2 linked regions of the Rubrivirga marina genome follow. The protein of the gene in region 1 binds, or shares a complex with, the protein of each later gene. Links are inferred from orthologs where the notes say so. Each region holds a gene or a part of one and is shown in the gene's direction. Other genes may lie near its edges. The genes, in order: tsaD and tsaE.

Region 1 (14,440 bases):
GGGGGCTCCGACGAGATCCCGGCCACGTTCGACGAGGAGGTCGACGACGGCGGGACGACGCTGACGTTCAACCTCGGCCTCGGGGCGGATCTCGAGGCCGGCGGCGGCCGGCTCTTCGTCGACTTCACGACGGGCAACCTCGGCCGGTTCAACCGGCTCACCGCCGGCTACCGCTTCCCCTTCGGCCAGCGGGCCTACTAGGTGCGGACCGCCCTCGCCCTCGCCCTCGCGGCGCTCACGGGCCTCGCCCCCGCCGCCCAGACCGCCGAGGTCGACACGGCCGGGGCGCGACGGACCGTGACGGTGCCAGCGCCCGACGGGCCGGGTGTGATCTACTTCCGCGCCGGGACGCCCGACCCGAACGCCCGCCGCCGCGTCCAGCCGAGCAGCCCCGTGCGCCAGCGCCTCGCGCCGCAGACGGGCGCGGGCCCGGCGGCCCGCACCCGACGTTCCGACAGCGACGCCGTGACGCGGCTCGACCTCGTGCTGCTGGAGCAGTCGCTGCTCCGGGCCCTCGACGAGCGGATCGCGGACCTGATCACGTCGCAGCCCCGGTCCTCGCTGCCGATCTCGCCACGGACGCCCGCCCCGATCCTCGTCCTCCCGCACGACCGCGACGCGCCGGGCGCCGAGCCCACGCCTCAGACGCCCGCCCCGCCGCTGGCTCCGCAGCCGGCCGCGCCGACCCCACCCGCCTCGGACCCGCTGGTCGCCGAGGTCGAGCGGGCCATCCTCGACACGGGCCTCTTCCGGTCCACGCGCGTCAACTTCGAGTTCGGTGAGGCCGGCCTGCTGCCAGTGTCGGAGGCGACGCTCGACGCCGTCGCCGACGTGCTCCGGCGCTATCCGGCCCTCCGCGTCCGCGTCGGTGGGCACACCGACTCCGTCAGCTCGGCGGCGTTCAACCTCCGCCTCTCGCAGCGCCGCGCCGACGCCGTCCGCTACTACCTCGTCGGGAGCGGCGTCGAGGCGGGCCGCGTCGAGGCCGTGGGGTTCGGCGAGGGCCAGCCGGTCGCGTCGAACGAGACCGAGACCGGCCGCGCGCTCAACCGGCGCGTCGAGTTCGTGGCGCTCAACCCCGAAGCTGCTCGCGAGGAGACCCGCACGCTCCGCGAGGCCACGCCGGCCGAGACGCCGGGCCTCCGCGACCTGATCCGGCAAGAGCTGGAACGCCTCCGCGAGGAGGACGGCGGCTGACGGCCCGGCCCGCCTCGGCGCCGTGGCGGACGGAGCCGAGCCTCGCTCAGACGTACCGCGTCGTGATCCGGTCGTCCTTGTTCGGTCCGCGAGCCGTCCACGTGACCACGACCGCGTCGGCCTCGATGGTGAGGCCGACGGAGTACCAATCCGCGCCGCACGCGTGAGGCGCCCGAGCCGCCCAGTGCGCGCCGTCGGCGTCGAGCACGGCCGCGGCGGGGACGCCCTGGCGGACGTGCTCGACGGCGAGGGCCTCGCCGTCGAGGCGCCACCGCGACGCGGCCCGCCAGCGCATCGGGCGCGACCCGTCGGGGCCCCACACGCCGGCCTCCGAGAGGACGAGGCCGTCCCCGTCGCGCTCGACGCGGACGGCGCCCGTGCCCGAGCCGTGCCAGCCGTCGCCGGCCCACACCTCGACGTCGGCGCTCCGCGCCGCCGCCAGCCGGGCCAGGACGTCGGCTGCGCTCATGAGCGGATGGGGACGACGGCGAGCGTGCACCGGCTGACGCACACGAGCCGCCCGTCGTCGTCGCGGATCTCGATGCCCCAGACCTGGCTTGTCCGCCCGACGTGGACCGGCGTGGCCGCCGCTGTGAGCCGGCCGGCCTGCATCGACCGGAGGTGGTTCGCGTTGATCTCCTGCCCGAACGCCGTGTGGCCCTCGGGCGCGGCGAGGTAGGCCCCGACGCTGGCGGCGGTCTCGGCGAGGGCCACGCTCGCGCCGCCGTGGAGGTACCCGAGCGGCTGGTGGTGCCGCGGCTCGACCGGCATCGTGGCGACGACGCGCTCGGCGGACGCCTCGACGACCTCTATGCCGAGCGTGGTGCCCAACGTCTCGCGGTCGGGGAAGTCGGAGAGGGACTTGGGCACGGGCGTAAGAGTCAGGGCGGCACGGGCCTCTAGGGTACCCCTCCGACCGCCCCGATGTTCGACGCCCTGCGCGACTGGTTCCTCGGTCTCGGCGCCGCGTACGGCGTCGACCCACTCGTCTTCGGGGCGATCTACGTCGGCGCGATCCCGCTGTTCTTCGGGTCGCTGGCGTGGCTGGGCAGGAACGTCCGGGCGAAGAGGAGCCCGGTCCTCCCGGTCCTCGCCGCCGGGCTCTGCTTCGTCTCGGCCTACCTCTACCTCCTCGTCGCGGGCGAGAACGTGCCGCTGTGGGTCTACGGTTTCGTGGCGCTCCTCGTCGCGTTCGGCGCCTGGAGCACGGTCCGCTCCATCCGCAAGACGATCGCGGAGGCGAAGGCCCAGGGCCCCGCCCACCTCGGGCCCGAGGCGGGCGGGGCCGGCTAGCGGATCGGGACGTCGAGCCGCAGGGCGACCGTCGCGTCCTGCCCCAGCACCGCGTCGTAGAGCGGGACGCGGACCGCGACTGACGGCCGGACGCCTCCCACCGCGACCGAGGCGCCCAGCACCGCCACAGCGTCAGCGTCGAAGAAGGTGTCGTAGCGGCCGTCCGTGAGGATCTGCCGGCCGAGCACGCCGCCGCTCAGCGTCGCCCGCCCGACGGCCGCGTCCAGGGCCGCGCCGTAGCCGAGGGCGAGGTCGGGGTCCGTCGTGACCACCTGGTCCGTCGTGGGCACGAGCAGCGCCGGCTCGGCCCGGAGCCGGAGGCGGAGCCGCTCGTTGAGGGCCGGCACGTAGGCGACGCCCAGGAGCGCGGCGAACGTGTCGGGGAGGTAGGCCTCGAACCGCTCGGGCGCGGCCCGGAGCCCGCCCTCCCAGCCGTTGACCTCGTTGAGGTCTCGGTTGGGCGCGAGCGGGACTCGGACGCCGAGGTCCAACGACAGGTCGGGCCGGACGCCGGCCTGGACGCCCACGTAGGGATTCCCGAGGGCCACGTCGCTCAAACCGTCCGCGTAGAACCCCGAGACGTCGACGCTCTCGGGGAAGTCGTAGGCGGCGTAGGCCACGGGGAGCTCCGCGACGGCCGTGAGGCGGCGGCCCACCGGGACACGCGCGCCAAGCACGAGCGCCGTCGACACGATGCCGAGCTCACCGTCTTCGATCAGCTGACCGTCGACGTCGGTCGTCGTGATGCCGAGGTCGTCGCCGACCGCGTAGAGGAGGTCCACGGAAACCGACGGACCGGCGGGCGGGGTGGGCCAGCCGCCGGGCTGGGCGGACGCGGCCGAGGCGGCGAGGACGAGGGCGAGGACGGAGAGACGCATCGAGGAGGGAGTGGGCGAAGGCCCGCACCGTGGGGCGGCGTTCGGGCGGCCCTCCAACGCCGACAGCCCTGCGGGTTCCCGGCGCGCGTACGCCGTCGCACCCCGGGTCCGGGGCGCGCTGTGGTCGCACGCCGGACGTCGGCATCAGGAGGCGCCCAGCGGCGATCCGGGGCCGTTCCAGGGGACACCGAAGTACCTGGCCACGTCGGCCGCGTGAGCGGCGAACGTGGGGTGCGTGCCGAGGTCGGCCGCCTCGGTGGCGCCGCGGACGTAGCGGAGGACCGGGACGCGCTCGCGCGTGTGGTCGGAGCCCGGGTACGTCGGGTCGTTGCCGTGGTCGGCCGTGAGCGTGAGGACGGCGCCCTCGGGGAGGGCGGCCTCCAACTCGGGCAGCGCCGCGTCGAAGGCCTCCAGCGCGCGGGCGTAGCCCACGGCGTCGGAGCGGTGGCCGTAGAGCTCGTCGAAATCGACGAGGTTGGTCCAGACGAACGTCGGCTCGCCGGACGCCGCGGCCTCGCGGATGGCGGCGAGCGTCTTCCGGACGCCGTCGTCGTTGCCGGCCGTCTTGACCTCCTCGTCCACGCCCTGCCCGCCGAACAGGGACGCCACCTTCCCCACGCAGACCGTCCGCACGCCCGCGTCCCGGAGCACGTCGAGGAGCGTCGGGCCGGTGGGCAGGAGCGAGAAGTCCCTCCGCTTCGCCGAGATCCGCTCGTAGGTGCCGGCCTCGCCCGCGAACGGCCGCGCGATGACGCGCCCGACGGCGTGCGCCCCCACCATCACCTCGTCCCGCGCGACTCGGCACAGCCGGTACTGTTCCTCCAGGGGAATCGTCCCGACGTGCGCCGCGATCTGAAAGACGCTGTCGGCGGAGGTGTAGACGATGGGCTGGCCCGTCCGCTCGTGCTCCCCTCCTAGCTCCGCGATGATGGCGGTGCCGGAGGCGGGCTTGTTGCCGAGGACGCCGTCGACGCCGGCCCGCTCGCAGAACGCGGCGATCACCTCAGGCGGGAAGCCGTCGGCGTACGTCGGGAACGGCTGCTCCAGGACGAGACCGGCGAGGGCCCAGTGCCCGGTCGTCGAGTCCTTGCCGGCGGCGCGCTCCGTCATCCGTCCCCACGACGCCGCGGGTGCCTCCGCCTCGGGGAGCCCGTCGACGAGGCGGCCGAGGCCCCAGCATGTGAGGTTCGGGAGATCGGGGCGCTGCTGGCGGACGACGTGGCCGAGCGTGTCGGCCCCGGCGTCGCCGTAGGCCGCGGCGTCCGGCGCGTCGCCGACGCCGGCGCCGTCGAGGATGATCGTGACGTAGAGGGACATCGGAGTTCGGAGTTCGGAGTTCGGAGTTCGGAGTTCGGAGTTCGAAAGGTGCCGGCCGGCAAGCGTGGACGCCAACCGGGCGGGCCGAAAGCTGGCGGAACTTTCCCCACGCCGACGCGCCCCTCTCTTACCCTGAGCCGCCCGCCCCGCTCCCTCCGCTCGTGACGCCCCCCGACCTCCCGCCCATCCTCGCCATCGAGACGTCGTGCGATGACACGGCCGCGGCCGTCTGGGCCGACGGGCGGCTGGCGTCGAGTGTCGTCGCCGGGCAGCGGGTGCACGAGGGGTTCGGCGGCGTCGTCCCCGAGCACGCGAGCCGGGCCCACGAGCGGCTGATCGTGCCGACGATCGAGGCCGCGCTGGCGGAGGCCGGCCTCGGCATGGCCGACCTCGGCGCCGTCGCCGTGACGGTCGGGCCCGGGCTGGCCGGGTCGCTGCTCGTCGGCCTCAGCGCTGCTAAGGGCATCGCGCTCGGCCGCGGGCTGCCGCTTCTCGGCGTGAACCACCTCGAAGGGCACGTCTATTCGGTGATGATCGAGGAGCCCCGGCCATCGCTCCCGTTTCTGTGTCTGACGGTCTCGGGTGGGCACACGCTCCTCACGCTCGTCCGCGAGGGCTTTGCCCACGAGGAGCTCGGGCGGACGCGCGACGACGCGGCCGGCGAAGCGTTCGACAAGGTGGCGAAGCTCCTCGGTCTCCCCTACCCCGGCGGCCCCCACATCGACCGGCTCGCGGCCGAGGGCGACGCCGCATTTCTCGACCTCCCGTCGCCGCGCCTCGGGCCGAAGGGTCGCCGCGGGGACGCCCTCTTCGACCTCTCGTTCTCCGGCATCAAGACGGCCGTCCGCTACTGGATCGCCGACCTCCCCGAGGCGGACCGGGTCGGGATCGTCGAGCGCCATCGCGCCGACGTGGCGGCCTCATTCCAGCGCGTCGTGGTCGAGTCGCTGGTCGAGGGCGTTCGCCAGGCCGTCGAGGAGACGGGGGTACGGGCCGTCGCCGTCGTCGGCGGCGTCTCGGCCAACTCCGGCCTCCGTCGGGCCGTCACCGAGGCGGGCGCGGCCGACGGCTTCGACGTGTTCGTCCCAGACCTCCAGCACTCGGTCGACAACGCGGCCATGATCGCTGTGACGGCCGCCTACAAGTGGGCGGCCGGCGAGACGTCCGACCTGTCGGTGGGCGCGACGCCGAGCCTGGCATTGTAGGCGTTGCGCGGAGCGGCTGATTCCCGGCTCCTCAGCACACGTCGGCGGCGCACCGAGCGATCTTGGCGCCGATGCTCGCCGTTCTCCTCGCCCTGCTCTCCGCCCTCGCCGGCGTCTCCCCGAGCGGGATGGCCGACGACTTCGCGGAGGGCGCCGAGGTCGTATCCGTCGCCCACCCCGCCGACGCGTGCTGCGGGGTCGTGGGCGAGAACCCGGAGCACCCGTGCACGCCCGGCGAGCCGTGCACACCGGCCGGCGGGTGCTGCGCGTGCGCCTCGTGCGGCCAGCGGGTACTGAGCACGCCGCCGACGCCGCGGCCCGACGTGGCGGCCTCCGCCACGCGACACGCGGTGCCTTCGGCGGGGCCCACGGGCACCGACGCGGTCGGGGCCGTCTGGCATCCGCCGCGGGGGTAACCGTCGACTCCGACGGCCGGGCGCGTCGCGCCCGGTCCTCCCGCCGTGTTTCTGCCAGACCTCCGCCCCGCGCCGTTCGCGCCCGAGGCGGCCCCCGCCCCATGATGTCCCCCCTCCGGCCCCTCCTCGGGCCCGTTCTCCTGCTGCTGGCCATCGCCAGCGCCCCCGTCGCCGCCCAGCACGCACTCACCGTCCGCGTGACCGACGAGCACTCCGGCGCCCCACTCCCGGGCGCCACCGTCGTCGTCGATGACGCCGCCCCACCGGTGGGCGCCTCCACCGACGCCGACGGGCTCGCGCGCCTGACCGGCCTCCCCGTCGGCGACCTCGCCCTCACCGTCTCGTTCGTCGGCTACCAGCCGGCCCGCCTCCTCGTCACGGTCCCGCACGAAGGGGGCCCTCTCGACGTGGCCCTCGAAGAGGACGAGGAGGCGCTCGGCGACGTCGTCGTGGCCGCGACGCGGACGAGCCGGACCATCGCCGACCTCCCCACGCGCGTCGAGACGATCGCGGGGGAGGAGATCGACGAGAAGATCTCGATGGAGCCCTCCAACATCACGATGCTCCTCAACGAGTCGCCGGGGATCGCCGTCCAGCAGACGTCGGCGGTCTCGGGCAACGCGTCGATCCGCATCCAGGGCCTCGACGGCCGCTACACCCAGTTGCTCAAGGACGGCTTCCCGCTCTACGGCGGCTTCTCGGGCGGCCTCTCGCTCCTCCAGGTCCCGCCGCTCGACCTCCGCCAGGTCGAGATCGTCAAGGGACCGGCCTCGACGCTCTACGGCGGCGGCGCCATCGCGGGGCTCGTCAACCTCGTCACGCGGACGCCGCGGCTCGGCGCGCCGGAGCGGTCGGTGCTGGTCAACGCGACGAGCGCCGGGGGCACCGACGTGGGGGCCTTCCTCTCGGGCCGCAGCGAGCGCCTCGGGTACACGCTCCTCGCGTCAGCCAACCGCCAGGGCGCCTACGACGGCGACGGCGACGCCTTCACCAACCTCCCGCGGACGCGGCGGCTCACCGTCGCCCCGCGCGGCTACGTCTATCCCTCCGACGCGACGACGCTGTGGCTCGGCGTGACGGGGACGGTCGAGGACCGCGAGGGTGGCGACCTCGCGGTGATCGAGGACGGCGCCGACGGCTACGCCGAGCGGAGCGAGAGCCTTCGGATCACGTCGCAGGCCCGTCTCGACCACGCGCTGTCCGACCGCGCGACGATCACGCTCAAGCAGAGCACGAGCCACTTCGACCGGAGCGTCGCGCGGCCGGGCTACCGCTTCGAGGGCACCCAGACGGCGACCTACGCCGAGGCCTCGGCCCTCCTCGGCCTCGACGCCCACGACCTCGTGGTCGGGATCGACCTCCGGACCGACGCCTTCGACCAGCAGAGCGCGGCCGACCCGGCGATCGACGACGCCCAGCTCACGGCGGGCGCCTTCGTGCAGGACACGTGGGACGTGACCGACCGGCTGGCCGTCGAGCTCGGCCTCCGCGGCGACCTCAGCGAGGACCACGGGGCGTTCGTGCTGCCCCGCGCCTCGGCGCTCGTCCGCCTGGCGGAGGGCGTGGCACTGCGCGCGACGGGCGGCCTCGGCTACAAGACGCCAACCGTGTTCCTGGAGCCGTCCGAAGGGCGGGCGTTCGAGGGCGTCCTCCCCCTCGGCGACGACATTGAGGCCGAGACGTCGGCCGGCGGGACCGTGGACCTCAATGTCCGGACGGTGCTCGGCGGGCGCGTCTCGCTGTCGTTCAACCAGGCCGTCTTCCTGACCCGCCTCGCCGACGCCCTCGTCCCCACCGACGCCGGGGCGGGCCTGATCCGCTACCGAAACGCCGATGGCCCCGTCCTCACGCGCGGGACGGAGACGAACGCGCGGTTCGGGCTCGGCGACCTCAAGCTGTTCCTGGGCTACGTCTACCTCGACGCGACGGAGACCGTCCCCGGTGGCGACACGCGGCGGGAGGTCCCGCTCACGCCGGCCCACAAGACGTACTCCGTCCTCGTGTGGGAGCGGCACGGGCGGGGCCGGGTCGGGCTCGAGGCCTACTACACCAGCGCCCAGCGGCTCCCCGACGGCGAGCGGACGGAGGGCTACTGGGTGACGGGGATCATGGGCGAGTGGCGCGTGGGCCCGGCCCGCGTGTTCCTCAACCTGGAGAACCTCCTCGACACCCAGCAGACGAACTACGGCCCGGTCGTCGTCGGCCCCCGCGCGACGCCGACGTTCGCCGACATCTGGGCGCCGACCGACGGGTTCATCGCCAACGGCGGCGTCAAGCTGTCGCTGTAAACAGATGGGGCCGGCTCCCGTCCGTGGGAGCCGGCCCCGGCGTCGGCCCCTCCGCCTCGGTGCCGAGGCAGGCGGGGTCAGTGGCCGCCGGCGAGGGCGAGCGCGTTCGGCTTGTCGTGGATCGCGAGCCGGTCGAGGAGGGACTGGCTCTGCTCGTTGAGCCCGACGACCTCGAACGCGACGCCGCGACGGGCGAACCGGAGCGCGGCCCGGTCGATGGCGTCGACGGCCGAGCCGTCCCAGACGTGGGCCGCCGAGAGGTCGAGGACCACGCGGTCGACATCCTCCGTGAAGTCGAACGTGTTGAGGAAGCCCTGGACGGTCACGAAGAAGAGCGAGCCAGAGACCACGTAGGTGTGCGTCCGGCCGTGCGGCCCGTGGCTCTCCTCGACCTCCATGAACGCGTGGTCGGCCACCTTGCGGGCGAAGAACAGGGCGCTCAGGACGACGCCCGCCAGCACGCCGATCGACAGGTCGTGCGTCATCACGACGGCCCCGACGGTGACCAGCATCACGAACGACTCGCTCTTCGGCGCCTTCGCGATCGCGGGGATCGAGCGCCAGTCGAACGTCCCGATCGACACCATCACCATGACGGCGACGAGCGCGCCCATCGGGATGAGCACGAGCCAGTCGGACAGGACGAGGATGAACACGAGCAGGAACAGGCCGGCCGAGAACGTCGAGAGCCGCCCGCGCCCGCCGCTCGACACGTTGATCACCGACTGGCCGATCATGGCGCAGCCGGCCATCCCGCCGAAGAAGCCCGTGATGACGTTGGCGATGCCCTGCCCGCGCGCCTCGCGGTTCTTGTTGGAGTCCGTGTCCGTCCGCTCGTCGACGATGGCCGCCGTCAGGAGCGACTCGATGAGGCCGACGAGCGCGAGCGCGAACGCGACCGGGAAGATGATCGAGAGCGTCTCCATGTTCAGCGGGACGCTCGGGATCGAGAAGAACGGGAGCTCCGTCGGGAGGGCGCCCATGTCGCCGACGGTGTTCAGCCCAAAGCCGCCGCCGAGCGTCAGGCTCACCGCCGTGAGCGCGACGATCGCGACGAGCGGCGACGGGACGGCCGTCGTGAGCCGCGGCAGGCCGTAGATGATGGCCAGCCCGGCGGCGACGAACGCGTACATCACCCAGCCCTGCCCCACGAACTGCGGGAGCTGCGCCATGAAGATGAGGATCGCGAGCGCGTTGACGAACCCGGTCATCACGGCCTTCGGGACGAACTTCATGGCCTGCCCCAGCCGGAACGCGCCGAACAGGAACTGGATGATGCCCGTCAGGACCGTCGCCGCGAACAGGTACTCCAGCCCGTGGTCGCGGACGAGCGTGATCATCAGGAGCGCCATGGCGCCGGTCGCCGCTGAGATCATGCCCGGCCGGCCGCCGACGAACGACGTCGTCACGGCGATCACGAACGAGGCGTAGAGCCCGACCTTCGGGTCGACGCCCGCGATGATCGAGAAGGCGATGGCCTCGGGGATCAGCGCGAGCGCGACGACGACGCCCGCCAGCAGGTCGGCGCGGACGTTGCCGAACCACTCGTGGCGGAGCGTGGCGGGGTCAAGGGAAGCGGGGAGACGAAGCGTCAAGGCGTCCGGGGGAGCGTCAAACAGAAAGGACCCGCGCCGGGCGCGAGTCCTGTGGCTCCGGCACCAACCGTGCCGGATGCGCGAAAATTACGGCCTCAGCCCTGTTCCTGACGGTCCGAGGCCCGTCTTCTTCGTCCCTCTGCGGCGGAAGCCCTTCCGTCTCCGGCGCCTTCGTCGGCCCTTCGCCGTGGCCGGGTCCGACCGCCCTCCCGATCGGACGGAACACCCGGCCGGCCGGGGCCGCCTCGGCGCCGAGGCGGGCCGGGTCAGGCCGCCTCGGCCTGCGCCTCGAGGGCCTGGGCCCGCTCGTGCCCGAGGTACCGGTCGATCAGCGCGTGCCCGAGATAGACCAGAGGCGTGATGGCGACCGCGATGAGCACCTTGTAGCCGTAGTTGAACAGCGTGATCGCGACGATCTCACCGAGGGCGAGCTGCCCGGCGAACGCGACCGCGAGCACCACGAACGTGTCGATAAACTGCGAGCCGAGCGTCGAGCCCGTGGCCCGGAGCCAGAGGTGGCGGCCTTCGGTCCACCGCCGGAGCCGGTGGACCAGGGCGATGTCGACGAGCTGGCCGATGAGGTAGGCGATGAGGCTCGCGATGATGACCCGCGTCGTGGTCCCGAAGACGGCGGCGAAGGCGGCGTCGGGGACCGGCGAGTTGGGCGCGGTCGGCGTGGCGAGCGCGAGTTGCAGGAGCCCGAACGCGAACACGACCATCGCCAGCCCGACGTACGTCACGAACCGGATGCCGGCCTTGCCGAAGTACTCGTTCATCACGTCGGTCACGATGAACGTGACCGGGAACGCGAGCACGCCGGCCGTCATCACGACGCTGTCGAACTCGACGCCGAGGATGGTCAGCGCGAACGGCAGGTCGAAGGCCGTGAAGAACTTGCCGGCCGTGGCCTCGGCGATGACGAGCGCCGTCAGGAAGACGGCGGCGCAAACGACGTAGACCTTCTGGGCGCGGGTGAGGACGGTCATGGGACGCGGGTCGGTCCGCCTCGGCCGATCGGCGGGCGGACCGAGGCGGGCGGGGCCAGTCTACGCCGCCGCCGCGAGCAGCGTCGGCGGGAACGACGAGCGGGCCAGCCGCCTCGAGACGAGCCCCAGGAGGAGGACCAGCCCCCCAGCGCGGCGGAACGCGGCCACCGGCCGCTACTCGCCCTGGCTCCGCCGTCGGAGCGCGACGAGCTTCGCCATGCTCTCGACCGCCAGACGGAGCGACGTCATCAGTTCCGAACCCTCGGAGTAGTCGGCCGGGGCGAGGTTCTGGACGCGACGGTCGGGGTTCACCTTCTCGGCCTCCTTCCAGTCGCCGTCCGAGTCCTCGACGACGCCGAGGGCTATCCCGCCGTGCTCGCCCATGAGCTCGAAGACCGGCATGTCGCTGGCCCCGTCGCCGACGTAGATGACCTGGTCGAGCGGGACGTGCCACTCCGCCTCGGGGATGTCGCGGTAGACCTCGGCCGGCTCGTTGCTCCCCCCGACGCCCACGCCCTTCGCGATCGCGAGGAGGTAGCGGGTCTTCTCCGAGTGCGTGATCATCTGGCGGCAGCACGCGGCCGCGCCGTCGTCGGCGAAGTGGAACTCGGCCCCGTACATCGCCTCGAACCGCTCGGCGATGGGCGCGTGCCGCTGGGCGTCGACGAACCCGCCCGAGAGGAGGTAGAACTCGACGTCGACGTCGTCGGCGATGGCGTGGGCCCAATCCGTCACGTGGTCGAACATCTCCGGAACGCCGGGGAACAGGTCGATCGACTCGCCGAGCTCCTGGCAGAAGGCGCGGTCGAGCGTGAGGTCGTCGCGTCCCTGGGCCTCCTCTACGATCCGGTAGAACCGGGCCAGCGTCTTGTCCCACCCGTCCTCCGCCAGCGGGCCCACCTTCTCGCGGTCGAACGCCTCGGGGTCGACGCCGAGCTTGGCAAGGAGGGCCTCGTAGGTGTCCGGCGCGAGCGTGTCGTCGAAGTCGAAGACCAGGGCGATCCGGTTGTGGAAGGCGGTCGTGGCCTCGGGCATGAGTCTGGGGGGATGGGAGTCCGCCGCCGGACGGCGGAGAGGGGGTGAACGACGCGCCAGGCGGGCGCGTCACGCCGTCGCCTCGGCGAGCGGCGCGAGGTCGAACTCCGGGAGCACGTGCTCGCCGAACGTCTCGACGAACGCCTCCTGGTTCTTCCCGACCTGGTGGACGTAGACCGCGTCGGCGCCGGCCTCGAACACCCCCCGGATCCGCTCGACGTGGACGCCGGGGTCGGACGACACGCACACCTTCTCCTTCACGTCCTCCGGCCGGACGTAGCGGGCCGCCTTCTCGAACTGGTCCGGCATGTTGAACTCGGTCGTGACCTTCGAGGCGAAGACGTTCGTCTTCCACTGGCCGAAGGCCATCTCGAGCGCCGCGTCGTCCGTCTCGGCCCACTGGTGCTTGGCCTGGACGTAGACCGGCTTGCCCCCGCCGCCGTTGTCGCGGAACGCCCGGATTACGCCCTCGAGCACCTTCGGCGGGTGGCTGACGGTGATCAGGCCGTCAACCCACGGCGCGAGCCACCGCGCCGTCGGCGCCGTCACGGCCGCACCGATGACGGTCGGCTCGACCTCGGGCAACGAGAACAGCCGGCAGTCCTCGACGGTCACGAGGCCGCGGTGCGTGACGGTCTCGCCGCGCCATAGCGCGCGCATCACCTCGACCGATTCCTTGAGCCGCTCGTTGCGGAGATCCTTCGCCGGCCACGGCCCGCCCGTGATGTGCTCGTTCAAGGCCTGGCCGGACCCCGTCGCAATCCAAAAGCGGCCGTCGAACATCTCGTTCAGCGTCGCCACGGCCTGCGCGATGATGGCCGGGTGGTACCGCTGCCCCGGTGCGTTGACGATCCCGTAGGTCAGATTCGTGGCGTGCATGGCCGCGCCGAGCCAGCTCCAGGCGAACCCACTCTCGCCCTGCGCGCTGCTCCACGTGTGGATGTGGTCCGAGCACATGGCCGCGTTGAACCCGGCGTCCTCGGCCTGCTGGACGAGGCGGAGAAGCTGGCTGGGCGGGAACTGCTCGTGGGAGGCGTGATAGCCGATGACGTAGGACATGGGGTCGGGTGGAGTGCGATCGAGCGGTTGACGATTGGGACGACTTCAGACGCGTGCGGCATCCTCTCGAGCGGCGGCGGCCCCCGCCGCCTCGGGGCCGAGGCGGGCGGGGTCAGGCCCGGTCGAGGCGGAACCAGCGGAACCCGTAGGGCGGGAGCGAGAGGGAGAGCGTGCCCCCGGTGATCCCCGGGAGCCCGTCGCCGGGGTCGAGGAGGTCGAGCGGGGTCCGGTCGGCGTAGGCGCTGAGGTCGAGCGCGGCCTCGGCCTCGGCGTCGGACAGGTTGTGGACCGCGGCGGCCGCCCGCCCGCCCCGTTTGCAGACGTGGGCGAAGACGGCCGCGTGGTCCGTGTCGACGACGTGCCAGTCGCCGCGCCCGAACACGTCGGCCTCCTTGCGGGCGCGGATGGCCCGTTCCATCCACATCAGGAGCGAGTCCGGCTCGCGCCGCTGGCGGTCCACGTTGACGGCCTGGTAGCGGAACGGGCCGCTGTCGATGACGGGCCGGACGGGCTCGTCGGACGACGTGAAGCCAGCGTTCGGTTTGTCGGACCACTGCATCGGCGTGCGGACGGCCGTCCGCTCGGGGAGGCTCAGGTCGTCGCCCATCCCGATCTCCTCGCCGTAGCGGATCACCGGGCTCCCGGGGAGGGAGAGCATCAGGCTGTAGGCCATCCGGACGCGCGCGGCGTCGCCGTCGAGCATGGGCGGGACGCGGCGGCGGGGACCTCGGTCGTAGACCCACATGCTCTCCCGGTCCGGCGCGAACGCCTCGGCGATCTCGTCGCGCTGGGCCTCCGTGAGCCGGCCGAGGGCCAGCTCGTCGTGGTTGCGGAGGAACGTGGCCCACTGCCCTTCGTCGGGCGGCTTCGGCGGAAGGAGGAGGCCGCGCTCGAGCGGCGCCTTCCGTTGGCGCGCGAGCGCCAGAAACAGGTGCTGGTTGAGGACGAAGTTGAACAGCATGTGCAGCTTCTCCCCGTCGCCGAAGTAGTGCGGCACCTCGCCGGGCGCGACGTTGGCCTCGGCCAGCAGCACGGCGTCGCCGCGGCGCCACGAGAGGAAGGTCCGGAAGTCGCGGAGGTACTCGTACGGGTCGGCCTTGCCCGAGACCTCGTCGATCCCCTTGTGCTCGATGAGGAACGGGGCCGCGTCGATGCGGAAGCCGCTCACGCC
Region 2 (14,495 bases), 810 kb from region 1 along the record:
GCCGGGCGCGGACCGACGACTTCGGACCCGTCCCGCGCGATCTCCGGGTCTCGGTCGCCGTAGCGCTCACCGAGCGCCCCGGGCGGCTCCGTCCGTTCGCCGCCGCGCTCGCCGCGCAACGCGTGGACGGGGCGTCGCCGTTTGCCGAGAACGTGGCGGAGGTCCTGATCGCCCTCGACGCAGACCTCGACGTGTCGGCCGCCGAGTTGGCGACGCTGGCGACCGTCCACCCGTGGCTCCGGATCGTCCCCGTCCGCCTCGACGACGCCGCGGGCCGGCCCGGGCGGGCCCGCCAGATCGCAGCGGACGCGGCGTGCACGCGGCTCCTCGCCGCTGGCGACCCGGACGGGCTCGTGGTCCCGCTCGACCTCGACGCGCGGCCCGCGCCCGACGCCCTCGCCCGGGTGCTGGCCGCGGCCGAGGGGGGCGCCGACGCCATCCGCGACCGGCCGGCGGCGGAGTCCAGGGCGCTGTGCGTCGTCGGCACCGATGTGCCGGCCGAGGACGCGCTGGCCGCCGTCACGGCCCGGGCCTACGCCTGGGTCGGCGGCCTCGCGACGGACGCGACGACCGACGAACTGGCGAATGCGGTCTCAGACGCGGGTGGCCTCGTGGCCGACGCCGTCGCCCCCGAGGGGGGCGCGCTCGACCGGGAGAAAGCGCCGAGGGCCCGCCCTGCGATCGCGAGCTAAGCCACGCGCCCCGACGACCCGGCCTCAACGACCTCGACGTCCGGCCAGCGCGCCTCGATCAGCCGGCCGAGGTGGCGGAGCCCCCACGCCTCGGCCCGTTCTTGGCCGACGGCGAGCGCGCGGACCCCACACCGGTGGACGGCCTCGCGCGCCGGTCCGCGGATCTGGCCCGTCACGTACAGCCCGGCGCCACGCTCGGCCGCCGCCTCCACCAACTCCGCCGTCATCGCGCCGACCAGCGCGATGGCATCGGTGGACCCCGGCCCATCGCCCAGAGCCTCGTCGGTCCCGCCAAACTCGGCCGCGACGCGGTCCACGAGAGGGTCGAGGCGGCCCGCCTCGGTGAGCCTCCCGACGAACCCGATGGCGTTGCCGTCGCGGCGGAGCGGCTCGTCATCCGCAACGAGACCGAGGGCCGTCGCCAGGTCGGGGTTGAGGCCGGTCGAGAACCGGTCGTCGAGCGCGCGGTGGGCGGCGAGCACGCCGACGCCGTCGGGCCAGCGCGCCGGCCAGAGCCCGAACGGCCGGTGGAGCAGGACGGCGTCGAAGGCCGCGGCCCAGTCGTACGGCGGGCGGCCCGGCTCGAGGCGGAGGCCGAGGCGGCGGACCTCGCGGTCGGAGGCGAGCCAGACGCCGGCCGGGTCGCCCTCGGCGTGGTAGCGGGCGCGGTCGAGCGGCCCGGCGAGGTGGTCGGCGAGGTCGTGAACGGTCGGCACCGCGACGGGACGCGCCGGCGCGGGCGGGGATCCGGGAGAACGACGCGCCGGAGCCGGCGTTGGCGTCGCATGGACGCGCCCGACTTTTCCGACCTCCTCCCCGCCGAGACCGACTCGGCCGAGGCTACCCGCGCGCTCGGCCGCCGGCTGGCGGAGCGCCTCGAGCCCGGCGACGTCGTCGCGCTCTCCGGCGACCTCGGCGCCGGCAAGACGCACCTCGCGCATGGCGTCGCCGACGGGCTCGGCCTCGACGGCGACGCCGTGACCTCGCCGACGTTCGCGCTCGTCCAGGAGCACGGCGACGGCGCGCTCCTCCACCTCGACCTCTACCGGGTCGAGAGCGAGGCCGAGGCGGGCCGGCTCGGCCTCGGCGAGTTGCTCGACGGCGACGCCGTCGCCCTCGTCGAATGGCCTGAGCGGGCGGGCGGCTGGCTCCCGGCGCGGACCGTCTGGCTCCGCCTCGCTCACCTCGGCGGCGACCGGCGGCGGATCGAGGCCGTCGAGCGCTGATCGGGCGAACCCGTCCGCAGTGGGCGGGTTAGAGCCCGTGCCGACATTTTCGCTTCCATCGGCGCCCAGGTCTCGTTTTCTTAATGGATCGGCCCTCCTGCCCCTCTCCGCCGATCCCCTCTCGCCTCTCCTCTCGGCCCGCTTTGCGGGCCGCGCCCCGTCCCCCATGAACATCGCAGCCCTCGAGCAGAAGAAGGTCTCGGAGCTCTACGAGATCGCGCGGCGACTCGGGATCGAGGGCTACGCCGACCTCCGCCGCCGCGACCTGATCTACGAGATCCTCGGCGCCCAGGCCGACGTCGAGTCCGACGACGGCGACGACGACGACGAGGAGCGTACTACCGTCAGCGACCGGCCGGCGATGCGGTCCCGGACCGCCGCGCGACGGTCCGAGGCCGAGACGCCGCGCCGCGAGGCCCGCCGCCGCCGCGCACCGCGCGTCCGCCAGCCCATCGCGGCGAGCTGGCCGGACTACATGCACGGGTTCGACCCATACGCGATGACGCTGGAGGGCCTCATCCGCAAAACGGGCATTCTCGAGATCCTCCCCGACGGGTACGGCTTCCTCCGGTCGGCCGAGTACAGCTACCTCCCCTCGCCCGACGACATCTACGTCAGCCCGAGCCAGATCAAGCGGTTCTCGCTCCGCGTCGGCGACACGGTCGACGGACAGGTCCGGCCGCCGAAGGAGGGCGAGCGGTTCTTCGCCCTCATCCGCGTCCACTCGATCAACGGGCGCTCGCCGGAGGCCTTCGACGAGCGGCTCAGCTTCGACTTCCTTACGCCGGCCTACCCCGACGAGCAGCTCACGCTCGAGACCGAGCCCGACGAGCTCTCGACGCGCATCATCGACCTGTTCGCGCCGATCGGGAAGGGCCAGCGCGGGCTCATCGTGGCCCCGCCGAAGTCGGGCAAGACGGTGCTCCTGCAGAAGATCGCGCGGGGGATCGTCCGGAACGAGCCGGACGCGACGGTCATCGTGCTCCTCATCGACGAGCGGCCCGAGGAGGTCACGGACTTCGAGCGGACCGTGCCGGCGGCCGAGATCGTGGCCTCGACGTTCGACGAGTCGCCCGAGCGCCAGATCCACATCGCCGACCTCGTGCTCGAGAAGGCCAAGCGGCTCGTCGAGGCGGGGCAGGACGTCGTGGTCCTCCTCGACTCGATCACGCGCCTCGCGCGGGCCCACAACGCGGCCGTCGAGACCAGCAACCGGACGATGTCAGGCGGCCTCGACGCCAGCGCGCTGCGGGGCCCGAAGCGGCTCTTCGGCGCGGCCCGGGCCGTCGAGGAAGGCGGCTCGCTGACGGTCATCGCGACGGCCCTCGTCGACACGGGCTCGCGCATGGACGACGTCATCTTCGAGGAGTTCAAGGGGACCGGCAACATGGAGCTCGTCCTCTCGCGCGACCTCGCCGACCGCCGGACGTTCCCGGCCATCGACCTCGTCGCTTCGGGCACGCGCCGCGAGGAGATCCTCCTCCCCCAGGACCGCCTCGCCCGCATCTGGGTCCTCCGGCAGCTCCTCGCCGACCAGGGCCCGACCGACGCCATGACGTTCCTCCTCGACAAGATGCGCGGGACGGACGGCAACGAGGCGTTCCTCGAGACGATGAACAGCTAGGAGGGATCGGGGGCTACGGGATCGAGGCATGAGCTCCCCGCGTCCCCCATCTCGCACCCCGCCCTCTTCCCCTTGAAAGCAGTTCTCCTCGACATGGACGGCGTCCTCGTGGACGTCCGCGGCTCGTACCGGCGGGCCATCACCGAGACCGTGGCCCACTTCGCTGGCGAGGGCCCCACGCCCGAGCAGATCCAGGCCAAGAAGGACGCCGGCGGGTTCAACAACGACTGGGTGCTGAGCGAGGCGTTCGTCCGTGAGGCCGGCGTCGCCGAGGCCGACGCGCCGTTCGAGGCGATCAAGGACCGGTTCAACCAGATCTACCAGGGCACGAAGTACGACGGGCTCATCGCGACCGAGCCGCCGGCCATCCAGACGTCGACGTTGGAGGACCTCGTCCAGCGCTACAAGCTGGCGCTCGTGACCGGCCGCCCCGAGGCCGACGCCCTCTGGACGCTCCGACGGTTCGAGTGGCACGGCCACATCCCGGTCGTGGTGGGGATGGACCGGCAGGCCGGCCGCGAAAAGCCGGACCCCTACGGCCTCGAGCTCGCCCTCGCCGACCTCGGCGTCGAGGCGGAGGAGGCCGTCTACGCCGGCGACACCGTCGACGACATGCGCGCGGCGGTCGCGGCCGGCTGCGTGGCGGTCGGCGTGGTGCCCCCCGGCCTCGACGTGCTCGAGCACGGGCGGACGCTGATGGGCGCCGGCGCCCGCGTCGTCCTCTCGACGCCCGACACCCTCCCGGCGCTCCTGGCGACGTTCGACTCCGGCGACACGAGCGAGTAGCGCAGGCCCGGCTACGGCGCCCCCGTCTCGCCCGCGACCACGCCCGCCTCGGCGGGTTCCGCGACGGGCTCCGGCTCGGGGTCCACGGCCTGCTCGGTCGGCTCCGGGAGCCACCTCCACACGAGCGCGGCCATCGCCAGGACCACGACGGCCGAGAGCGTCGTGGTCGCCGCGTAGCCGACCTCCGCGTACAGGACGCCCGCGACCGCGGCCCCGACGCCCGTCCCGATCTGCCCCACCGCGATCGTGAGCGAGAGGAACGCCCCGCGCTGGCGGCTCGGCACGAGCGCCGTCAGGAGCGCCTGGAGCGGGGCCATCCGCAGCGCGAAGAGGCCCATGATGGCGACGTAGATCGGGTACGCCGCCCACCGCTCGGTCACGACGTAGGGCACCGCGGCCGTGACGACGGCCAGCCCGAGGCAGGACGTGAGGATCAGGGGCTTCCGCCCGACGGCGTCGGAGAGCGTCCCGGCCTGCGGCCCGACGACGACGCTCACGAGGCCGCCCACGAGGAACAGCGTCGCGATAAAGTCGAGCGGGAGGCCGAACACCGTGAGCGGCTCGCCGAACGGCGCGACCTCCATCGCGAACCGGGCCGTCAGCCACTGCGGGAGGTAGACGATGAGGAGGCTCAGCCCGAAGTACATCAGGAAGTACGTCGCCGCGGCGGCGGCCGTCCCGCCCGTCCCGCGGAGGAGCTCGGCGTACTGGCGGAGCGCGCCGCGGACCGTCGGCCGCTCCTCCGAGAGCTGGACGTCGGGCTGGGGCACGACGGTCAGGATGAGGACGAACGCGACGGCCATGACCCCAGCGAAGGCCACGAACGGCATCCGGAATCCGAACGCGACCGCCAGCGCACGCCCCAGCGGGATCCCGATGACGAGCCCGAACGGGACGCCGCTCATGACCCAACCCGTGGCCCACCCCCGCTTCTCGTACGGAAACGCGTCGCCGACGTAGCTCACGGCCGCGCCCGAGAGCATCCCGCCGCCGGCGCCGGCCAGCACGCGCATGACGAGGAGGGCCTCGAATGTGTCGGCCCACCCGTGGAGCGCGAGGGCGACCACGAGCGCGCCGGACCCCATCAGGAGGACGCGTCGCCGCCCGACTCGGTCGGAGATCGGCCCCATCACGAGGGCGGCCAGGGCCAGGACCCACGAGTACACCGACACGAGCAGCCCCAACGGCCCTGTCCCCACGCCCAGCGCCTCGCCGATGAGCGGAAGGATGGGCGTGATGATGATGGTCTGGCTGGCCGCCGTAAAGACGAGGAGCCAGAGGGCGAACAGCGTCGCCGTCGTGCGGAGCGAGGAGTGGGTCAGAGGCGTCCGTTGCAACAGGGATCTACTGGACGGCGGCGCCCGCCGAAAGGTTCGGCCTAGCGGGACGTCGGACCGCCGACGCTCTGGGACGAGGCGCCTCGCCTTCCGCTGCCTCGGCGCGTTCGCGGACGGACCGAGGCGGGCTGGTCTCTCGTCACCGCGCCACTCCCTGCCATCGAGCGAAGCGACCTGGGAGGGACGGCGGCGCCGAGGATCGCGTGTCGGAAGGTGGGGCCGCCGGGTGCGCGTCGAGCGGATGGAGTCGACGAGACCTCCGTCTGCCACGGCCGGGCTCCGCTCAGGACGCGAGAGACACGGCGCGCGACGGCCCTCCCCGCCTCGGCGCCGAGGTGGGAGGGTCCGCTCCGGCTCGCCGACCACGCGCGACCTCCGTTCGGGAGTGGGCGGGGTGGAGCGGCGGTCCGAACCGGCGTGCGAACCCGAGAGTTCGGCGGCGCTTCATGGAACTCGGGGGGGCGTAATGCTGCGATAACGGGCGGGTAAACGCGACGTAACGAGCGCCCGCTAGTGTGGGGGTCGACGGGCTCAGGGGCTCCCCACCGCCCCCGCCATTCTCTGCTTTCGCTCGGCCGCGCCGAGACTCCCACACCCCCTCCCCATGTCGTTCTGGACCTCCCGCGCGTCGCGGGCCTCGGAGCACGCCCGACGGGCCGCTGCTCTCGTCGCGTTCCTCCTCCCCAGCCTCGCGCTCGCGCAGACCGGGACCCTCTCCGGTACCGTCGTCGACGGCGACTTCGGCGGCGGCCTGCCCGGCGCCAGCGTCCTCGTCGTCGAGCAGGGCACCGGCGCCGCCACCGAGGTCGACGGGAACTACCGGATCGACCGGCTCCCGGTCGGGACGTACACCGTCCGGTACTCGTTCGTCGGCTACGCCACGCAGGTCGTCAACAACGTCCAGATCGAGGCCGGGGCGCCGACCCAGATCAACGTCACGCTGACGACCGACGCCCTGCTCGAGGAGGTCGTCGTCGAGGCCGAGGAGATCATCGCGACGAACAGCGAGGTCGGGCTCCTCCGCGTCCGGGCGCGGGCCGCGCAGGTGAGCGACGCCATCTCGGCCGAGACGATCTCGCAGAGCGGGGCCTCCGACGCCGGCGACGCCATGGAGCGCGTGACGGGCGCGAGCGTCCAGGGCGGGCAGTACGTGTTCGTCCGCGGCCTCGGCGACCGCTACGCCAACACGCAGCTCAACGGGGCCGTCCTCCCGACCGCCGACCCCGACCGCCGCGCGGTCCAGTTCGACCTGTTCCCGGCCGGCTTCCTGGAGAACATCGTCACGCTGAAGACCTTCACGCCGGACAAGCCGGGCAGCTTCTCCGGCGGCCTCGTCGACATCACGACGCGGTCGTTCCCGGACGCGTTCACGTCGTCGTTCTCGGTCTCGACCGGGTTCTCGACCGAGGCCGTCCCGGGCGACGCGATCGTCATCGACCCGGTCCAGGGGAGCAGCCTGTTCCGGTTCGGCGCCGGCGACCTCGCCGTGCCGGGCCTCCTCGCGGACACGCCGCGGGACCAGTTCATCCGCCCGACGACGCGGCTCGACGGCCCGGGCGGCCCGGGCACCGGCCCGCTCGTCCGGCAGGACGCCGCGGCCTCGCAGCGCCTCGACGACCTCTCGAACGCCCTCACGCCGATGGTGGCCCCGACGCAGGGGACGGTCCCTTTCACGGGCAGCGTCTCGCTCTCGATCGGCGACCGCGTGCCCGTCGGGCGGAACGCCGTCGGCTACATCGTCGGGCTCACGGCCGACCAGGGCGTCAGCGCCTACGACGGCGGGACGCTCGCGCGCCTCGACCTCACGGGCCGCGACGCCACGACCGGCCAGGTCGCCGTCGACACGACGCAGTTCCGGACGGACCAGCGGGCCACGCAGTCGGCCCAGGTCGGCGGCATCGCCAACCTCGCCGTCCAGCTCGGCAGCTACAACGAGGTCGCGCTCAACACGCTCTTCAGCCACATCACGGAGAGCCAGGCGCGGACGCTCGCCGGCGTCGACAACGTCCTGTCCGCCGGCACGCCGGTCACCGACATCGTCACGGGCTACACCGAGCGGACGCTCGGCTCGGCCCAGCTCCGCGGCGAGCACGCGCTCCCGGCCCTCGGCAACCTCGAGGTCGACTGGCGGGCCAACCTCTCGCGGACGCAGCTCGACCAGCCCGACCTCCGTCAAGCGGCCATCCGCTCGAACGTGAGCGTCGACGAGGACGGGAACGAGACGACGTCGTACGCGCTCGTCGGCACGCCGCCGGGCCCGCAGCGCTACTTCCGCGACCTCGAGGAGACGCTTGGCAGCGGCGCGCTCGACCTCTCGCTCCCGTTCCGGGCCTTCGGCAACGGCGCGCAGCTCAAGGTCGGCGGGCTCGTCGAGCGGACCGACCGGGCCTACGGCGAGCGGTTCTTCTTCTACGAGCTCGACCGCGGCGTGGCGCTCGGGGGCACCGACGGAGACGCGCTCGCGACCTACCTCGGCCCCGACAACGTCGGCGTGATCGGCACGCGAACGAACTCGGCCGGCGAGGTCACGCAGTACGAGTTCGGCCACTACCTCATCGACGCGACGCGCGACCAGAACCAGTACGACGGGACGTTCGACGTGGCCGCCGGCTACGGGATGGTCGAGGTCGGGCTCGGCCGGCTCCGCCTCATCGCGGGCGCCCGCTACGAGGGCTCCCGGCTCCTCGTGGCCTCCCAGGCCCTCGCCACCGCCGACACTCCGGCCGACTCGGTCGTGACCGTCGACGGGACGGCCTTCCTCGGGACCGACCGGAGCTACAACGACGTGCTCCCGTCGCTCAACCTCGTCTACGGGCTCAGCGACGCGATGAACCTCCGGGCCGCCGCGACGCGGACGCTCGCCCGCCCGACGTTCCGCGAGATCGCTCCGGTCACGACCTACGACTTCACGTCCGACGGCGCGCTCCAGGGCAACCCGGCCCTCGAGCGGACGCTCATCACGAACCTCGACCTCCGCTGGGAGTGGTTCAACCAGCCCGGCGGCATCCTCGCCGCGAGCGCCTACTACAAGCGGCTCGACAACCCCATCGAGCGGATCATCACGGACCCCGAGAACGGCGCGACGTCGTACGCCAACGTCGACGCGGCCGACGTCTTCGGGGCCGAGTTCGAGGCCCGCCAGCGGCTCGGGACGTTCGGCCTCGGCGGCGTGCTCGGCGAGCGGCTCTCGCTGGGCGCCAACCTCTCGCTGACCCAGTCGAGCATATCGATCACGGGCCGCGAGTTGGCCGCCCGCCGCGAGCTCGACCCCTCGGCGCCCGACACGCGCGACCTCCAGGGCCAGAGCCCCTACCTCCTCAACGCGAACCTGAGCTACGACGACCCGCTCCGCGGGACCTCGGCCGGCGTGTTCTTCAACGTGGCCGGGCCGCGGCTGTCGCGCGTCGGCAACCCGCTCCCGGACGTCTACGAGCGGCCGGCGCCCCAGCTCGACCTCACCGCCTCGCAGCAGGTCTTCGGAGCGTTCACGCTCAAGGGCTCGATCAAGAACGTCCTCGGCTCGGACTATCTCGAGGCCTACGACGTGAGCGGGTTCGACCTCGGCGGGCCCTCCGAGGTCGCCCCGTTCCTCCGCTACGCCCGCGGGACCCAGTTCTCGCTCGGCATCTCGGTCAACCCCTCGTTCGGGGTCGGCGCGCCGGCGTCCATCCCGGCGCCCGGTTCGTCCGCCTCCCCCATCGGCACCGGCACGGCGTCGGGCGACTAGCCCGACGTCCGCCTCCTCTCTCACCCCCCACCCCTCCCCCATGTATCGCTTCGCTACGGCCCTGCTCGCCCTGCTCCTCGCGGGGCCCGCGTTCGCTCAGGCCCCGACCGTCACGGTCTCGTCCGACATCTCGACCGACACGCAGTGGTCGGCCAGTGAGGTCTACCTCCTCGACGGCCTCATCTACGTCCGCCCCGGCGCGACGCTGACCATCGAGGCCGGCACCATCATCAAGGGCCGGGCGATCCCGAGCGCCGCCACCGGAGACCTCGCCTCCGGCCTCGTCGTCATGGTCGACGGCAACATCGAGGCGAACGGGCGCGCCGACGCCCCGATCATCTTCACGGCCGAGGCCGACAACGTCGACGACCCGTCCGACCTCGGGCCCGACGACCGCGCCGAGTGGGGCGGGCTCATCGTCCTGGGCCGGGCCACGACCAACTCGACCCCGGCCATCAACAACGTCGAGGGCGTCCCGGCCAGCGACGACACGCGCTTCGGCTGCGACGGCACGACGTTCCAGTGTGACGACGCGGACGACTCGGGCACGCTCCGCTACGTCTCGGTCCGCCACGCCGGCTTCGGGTTCGAGACCGACTCCGAGATCAACGGGATGACGTTCGGCGCCGTCGGCTCGGGCACGACCATCGAGTACGTCGAGGTCTTCGCCAACTCGGACGACGCCTTCGAGTTCTTCGGCGGGACGGCTCAGGCCCGGTACCTCGTCGGCGCCTTCAACGGCGACGACACGTTCGACACCGACCGCGGCTTCCGGGGCAAGTTCCAGTTCGGCCTCTCGATCAACAACCCGGGCAACGACGCCGGGCGCTGCTTCGAGAACGACGGCGGCGTCTCGAGCCTCGGCGGCGAGGACGCCACCCCGTACTCGGTCCCGGTCTACTCGAACATCACGTGCATCGGGGCCGGCGAGGACGCCGACGACACCCAGCTCGGCGAGGAGCTCAACTCGGCGGCCCTGCAGCTCCGCGACAACACCGGCGGCCGGATCTACAACTCGATCTTCGTCGACTTCCCCGGCTCGGCGCTCGACCTCGAGGCGCTCTCGTCGGGAGAGGACACCGAGAACCGGTTCGGCACGAACACCGAGGGGACCGACGACCTCATCATCGCCAACAACATCTTCTTCGGGTTCGGCGCCGGGAGCACGTTCGCCGACCTCGTCAACGACGACTCGGACAACTCGCCGGCCCGCCAGCAGGCCATCGAGGCCGCCCTCGCCGGCTCGAACACGATCGCCGACCCGTCGCTCGCCAACGTCGACCGGGAGATGGGCTTCGACCCGCGCCCGCTCGGGAGCAGCGTGGCCGCTGCCGGCGCCCTCTTCGAGGGCAACGCCCTCGACGGCGACGACTTCTTCGAGGTCGTCGACTACCGCGGCGCCTTCGCGCCGACGAGCGGGACCGGCGACGCCTCGACGCCGACGTGGCTCGGCGGCTGGACGGCGCTCTACCAGAACGGCATCCTCTCGGGCCCGGCCGTCGCCAACGAGGACGCGCCCGAGGCGGGCCTCGCCCTCGCCGTCGGGCCGAACCCGACGCGCGGCGACGCGACGGTCCGGTTCTCGCTCGACCGCGCCCAGCGCGTCGAGATCGCGCTCTACGACGTGCTCGGCCGCCGGGTCGCCACGGTCGCCGAGGGCGCGTTCGCGGCCGGCGCGGCCGCGGCCACGGTCCCGACCGCGACGCTCTCGACGGGCGTCTACGTCCTCCGCCTCCAGGGCGAGACGGGCGCCGTCGCCCGCCAGCTGAGCGTCGCCCGCTAAGGCACGCCTCGAATCTCGGCCGCGGCTGCCCGTCATCTGCCGCGACTGAGCTAGAGCGCCGGCCCTCTGTGGGAGGGGGCCGGCGCTCGCTTTTTGGATTGGGGGCCGAAGGGCCGGCGCCTCTGAGTCCGCCTGCCTCGGTGCCGAGGCAGGAAGGGTCGAGTCGCGCACGGCCTTTCAACTGGGTCATCCTGAGCGAAGCCGCGCAGTGGCGGAGTCGAAGGATCTCCGACGTGCACCGGGCCTGGGCGACCTCATCGCGGCTGTGCTCGCCCGAGATCCTTCGACTCCGCTCCGAGCTGGCGCCCTCCACTCCGCTCAGGATGACACGGCGGGAAAGCCGTGCGCGACTGGATGGCTCCGCCTCGCTGCCGAGGTGGGCAGGGCCGATGCGGGCGGGACCGTCCGCCCTCGCGTTGGACCGGCCTCCGACGACACGGTACCGTAACCGTCTGGTCGCACGCCGGTCATCCTAAAACGAACGCCGTGGGGGAGGTTTCGAGGCATCCCCCCCGGATGCCCGATGACCTCGTACCGGACGATCTTCCTGTCCGACCTCCACCTCGGCATGCGCGGCTGCCAGGCCGAGCGCGTGCTCGACTTTATCCGCCACCACGAGGCCCAGCGCTGGGTGCTCGTCGGCGACGTGGTCGACGGGTGGGCCCTCGCGCGGTCCTGGACGTGGCAGCAGGTCCACAACGACGTGGTCCAGAAGCTGCTCCGGGAAGTCCGGAAGGGGTCCGAGATGGTCTACGTGCCCGGCAACCACGACGGCGCGGCGCGCCAGTTCGTCGGGCTCACGTTCGGGGGCATCCTCGTCCAGCGCGACTGGGTCCACACGACGGCCGACGGGCGGAAGCTCCTCGTGCTCCACGGCGACGAGTTCGACGGGGTCGTCCGCCTCGCGCCGTGGCTGAGCCGGGTCGGCGCGCGGGCCTACGAGCTGTCGCTGGCGCTCAACACGGTCGTGGCCCGCGTGCGCGAGCGGATGGGGAAGCCGTACTGGTCGCTCGCGGCGGCGCTCAAGGACCGGACGAAGCGGGCGCTCCAGTACATCGACCGGTTCGAGGAGGCCGTCGCCATGCGAGCCGTCGAGGCCGGCGTCGACGGCGTCGTGTGCGGCCACATCCATCGGCCCGAGCTCCGCGACGTCGTGACCGAGGCGGGCGCGACGCTCTACGCCAACTGCGGCGACTGGGTCGAGAACTGCACGGCGCTCGTGGAGCACCACGACGGCCGGCTCGAGATCGTCCGGTGGACGGGCGCGATCCAGCGGGACGCCGAGGCACGAGGCGACGGCGTGCGTCAGCCGGTCGCCGCGCTCGTGCCCCGCCTCGCCCTCAGCACCGAGGCCGCCCGCCTCGGGCTCGACGCGGGGACACTCGGAGCGGAGCGATGAGACGGGATCCGCTCCGCGTGCTCTTCGCCGTGCAGGGCGAGGGGCGCGGCCACCTCACGCAGGCGCTCGCCGTGGCCGCCATGCTCCGCCGTCGCGGCCATCAGGTCGTCGGGGCGGTGGCCGGGACGAGCCGTTGGGGCGACGTGCCGGACTTTTTCCGCGAGGGGCTGGCGGCGCGCGTCGAAACCGTGGAGAGCCCCGGCTTCGTGTCCGGCGCCGACGGCCGGATCCGGCCCGTCGCCACGTTCGCCGCCAACGTCGCACGGATGCGGCGCTTCGCCCCGAGCCTCGACCGGATCACGACCGTCCTCGACCGGCTCGAACCCGACGTCGTCGTCAACTTCTACGAGGGGCTGATGGGCCTTCACGGGCTGCTCCGCGTGTCGGACGTGCCCGTCGTCGCCGTCGGCCACCAGTTCTTCTCGGGGCACCCGGGCTACCCGCTCCTTCCGGGCCAGCCGCTCCAGCGGGTCGCGATGGAGGCGTACACGTCGCTCGTCGGCGTCGGCGCCGAGACGCGCCTCGCGCTCTCGTTCTACGACGCGCCCGACCGGCCGGGCGTCCGCGTCGTCCCGCCGCTCCTCCGGTCACAGCTGTTCGACCTGGGCGACGCGCCGGGTGACGGGTCGATCCTCGTCTACCTCATGGAGCCGGCGATGGCGCCCGCACTCGCGGCGTGGAGCGACCGGAACCCGGGCGTCCGGATCCACACGTTCGCGGCCGTCGAGCCGCACGACCACAGCCCGTCGCTGACGTTCCACGGCCTCAGCGGGACGGAATTCCTCAAGCGCATGGCCGCGGCGCGCGGCGTCGTCTGCACGGCCGGGTTCGAGACGGTCTCCGAGGCCATGTGGCTCGGCACGCCGGCCCTCCTCGTCCCGACGCCCGGCCACTACGAGCAGCGCTGCAACGCCGTCGACGCCGTGGCGGCCGGCGCGGGCGTCCACGCCGAGACGCTCGACCTCGACCCGCTCCTCGACTACCTCGACCATCACGCCGAGGCGGCCCAGGCCGAGACGACGAGCCGCTTCCGCCGCTGGATCGCGCGCGCCGAGGGCCGGGCCGTCGGCGCCATCGAGGAGGCCGCGGGGCTGGCTCCGCTCGGCGGCGACGGCGCGGGCGACGGGCTCGCCGACGAGGTCGAGGTTCGCGAGGCGCGCTACCTCCCGCCGACCTCCTCGGTCGACGGGCGCGGGCCGAGCGAGAACGCGTCGACGTGGGAGTAGAGGCCGCCGCCGAGCCGCCCCACGGCGCGCACGGCCTCCTGGCGGACATAGCCGCGCTCGGCGTCGTACAGGTCGTCACGGAGATAGAGCCCCTCGACCACGCCGATCAGCACGCGTGACCGGCCGATTTGGAGCGTCGTGTGCTCGCGGCAGGCGAGAGCGGCCGGCGCCGCGGCGATCCGCGGCACGTCGCCGGCCGGCGGATCGGCGAGGTCCAGCGCGAGCGCGTCGACCTCGCTCGCGCCCGGCGGGTACGGGCCGGACGAGCGGTGCATCGCCTCGGCCACGGCCTCGCTCACGACGTTGACCACGAAGCGGCCGGTCCGGCGGACGTTCGCGGCGGTGTCCTTTGCGTGCCGGTCGCCGGGCTGCGACAGGCCGAGCGCCACGAGGTGCGGGTCGTGGCCCATCAGGTTGAAGAAGCTGTACGGCGCCGCGTTGACGCTCCCGTCGGCGTTGCGCGTCGTGACCCACGCGATGGGGCGCGGGACGACGAGCGCGGAGAGGAGCTTGTAGCCGGCCCGCGGGGCGAGCGCGTCGAGGTCGAAGTCCATGGGCGAGTCGGCCCGCCTCGGCGCCGAGGCGGGGGAGGTCAATCCGGGACGGTGAACGGGACGGAGAACGCGTCGCGGTCCCACCGCAGCGACAGCACGCCGGACCGCGCGCCGGTCTCGTCGACGGCGATCGTGAACGCC

Evidence for each region.
Region 2: the proteins of tsaD (region 1) and tsaE are in contact, whole or in part, in a crystal structure (PDB 6N9A), measured with the Thermotoga maritima proteins. The link is inferred for Rubrivirga marina from one-to-one orthologs. Residues at the interface, in WP_004082750.1 of Thermotoga maritima: Cys10, Asp11, Arg49, His50, Leu82, Gly84, Gly135, Gly136, Glu154, Thr155, Leu156, Asp157, Asp158, Ser159, Glu162, Asp165, Lys166, Arg169, Leu170, Tyr175, Lys213, Thr214, Leu217, Tyr218, Gln221, Arg222, Asn324; in WP_004082108.1 of Thermotoga maritima: Leu37, Gly38, Lys46, Lys57, Val59, Lys60, Ser61, Thr63, Phe64, Thr65, Leu66, Met67, Val69, Pro71, Tyr82, Arg83, Leu84, Asp86, Asp88, Phe89, Asp93, Ile128, Asp130, Glu131, Arg134.

Annotation. Positions count from the first base shown.
Region 1 is NZ_MQWD01000001.1:380,890-395,329, forward strand. What follows is about bases 4,074-6,868. They hold tsaD (tRNA (adenosine(37)-N6)-threonylcarbamoyltransferase complex transferase subunit TsaD), read left to right. Parts: upstream 4,074-4,846; coding sequence 4,847-5,890; downstream 5,891-6,868. Other genes in these bases: BSZ37_RS01545 (phosphopentomutase), read right to left, coding at 4,074-4,685; BSZ37_RS01555 (hypothetical protein), read left to right, coding at 5,962-6,306; BSZ37_RS01560 (TonB-dependent receptor), read left to right, coding at 6,408-6,868. In the rest of the region: BSZ37_RS01515 (hypothetical protein), read left to right, coding at 1-201; BSZ37_RS22305 (OmpA family protein), read left to right, coding at 202-1,197; BSZ37_RS01525 (DUF6314 family protein), read right to left, coding at 1,244-1,666; BSZ37_RS01530 (hotdog fold thioesterase), read right to left, coding at 1,663-2,067; BSZ37_RS01535 (hypothetical protein), read left to right, coding at 2,122-2,490; BSZ37_RS01540 (hypothetical protein), read right to left, coding at 2,487-3,368; more of BSZ37_RS01545, read right to left, coding at 3,513-4,073; more of BSZ37_RS01560, read left to right, coding at 6,869-8,594; BSZ37_RS01565 (SulP family inorganic anion transporter), read right to left, coding at 8,672-10,189; BSZ37_RS01570 (queuosine precursor transporter), read right to left, coding at 10,456-11,175; BSZ37_RS01575 (HAD family hydrolase), read right to left, coding at 11,350-12,210; BSZ37_RS01580 (TIGR03885 family FMN-dependent LLM class oxidoreductase), read right to left, coding at 12,280-13,269; BSZ37_RS01585 (alpha-amylase family protein), read right to left, coding at 13,382-14,440.
Region 2 is NZ_MQWD01000001.1:1,181,782-1,196,276, reverse strand. What follows is about bases 348-3,197. They hold tsaE (tRNA (adenosine(37)-N6)-threonylcarbamoyltransferase complex ATPase subunit type 1 TsaE), read left to right. Parts: upstream 348-1,477; coding sequence 1,478-1,918; downstream 1,919-3,197. Other genes in these bases: rho (transcription termination factor Rho), read left to right, coding at 2,085-3,197; BSZ37_RS04955 (Nif3-like dinuclear metal center hexameric protein), read right to left, coding at 689-1,408; BSZ37_RS04960 (hypothetical protein), read left to right, coding at 348-692. Outside these bases: more of BSZ37_RS04960, read left to right, coding at 1-347; more of rho, read left to right, coding at 3,198-3,542; BSZ37_RS04940 (TIGR01548 family HAD-type hydrolase), read left to right, coding at 3,615-4,328; BSZ37_RS04935 (MFS transporter), read right to left, coding at 4,340-5,665; BSZ37_RS04930 (TonB-dependent receptor), read left to right, coding at 6,270-9,392; BSZ37_RS04925 (T9SS type A sorting domain-containing protein), read left to right, coding at 9,433-11,175; BSZ37_RS04920 (UDP-2,3-diacylglucosamine diphosphatase), read left to right, coding at 11,699-12,574; BSZ37_RS04915 (glycosyltransferase family protein), read left to right, coding at 12,571-13,800; BSZ37_RS04910 (flavin reductase family protein), read right to left, coding at 13,734-14,354; BSZ37_RS04905 (DUF2911 domain-containing protein), read right to left, coding at 14,393-14,495. UniProt on the Escherichia coli protein: Required for the formation of a threonylcarbamoyl group on adenosine at position 37 (t(6)A37) in tRNAs that read codons beginning with adenine.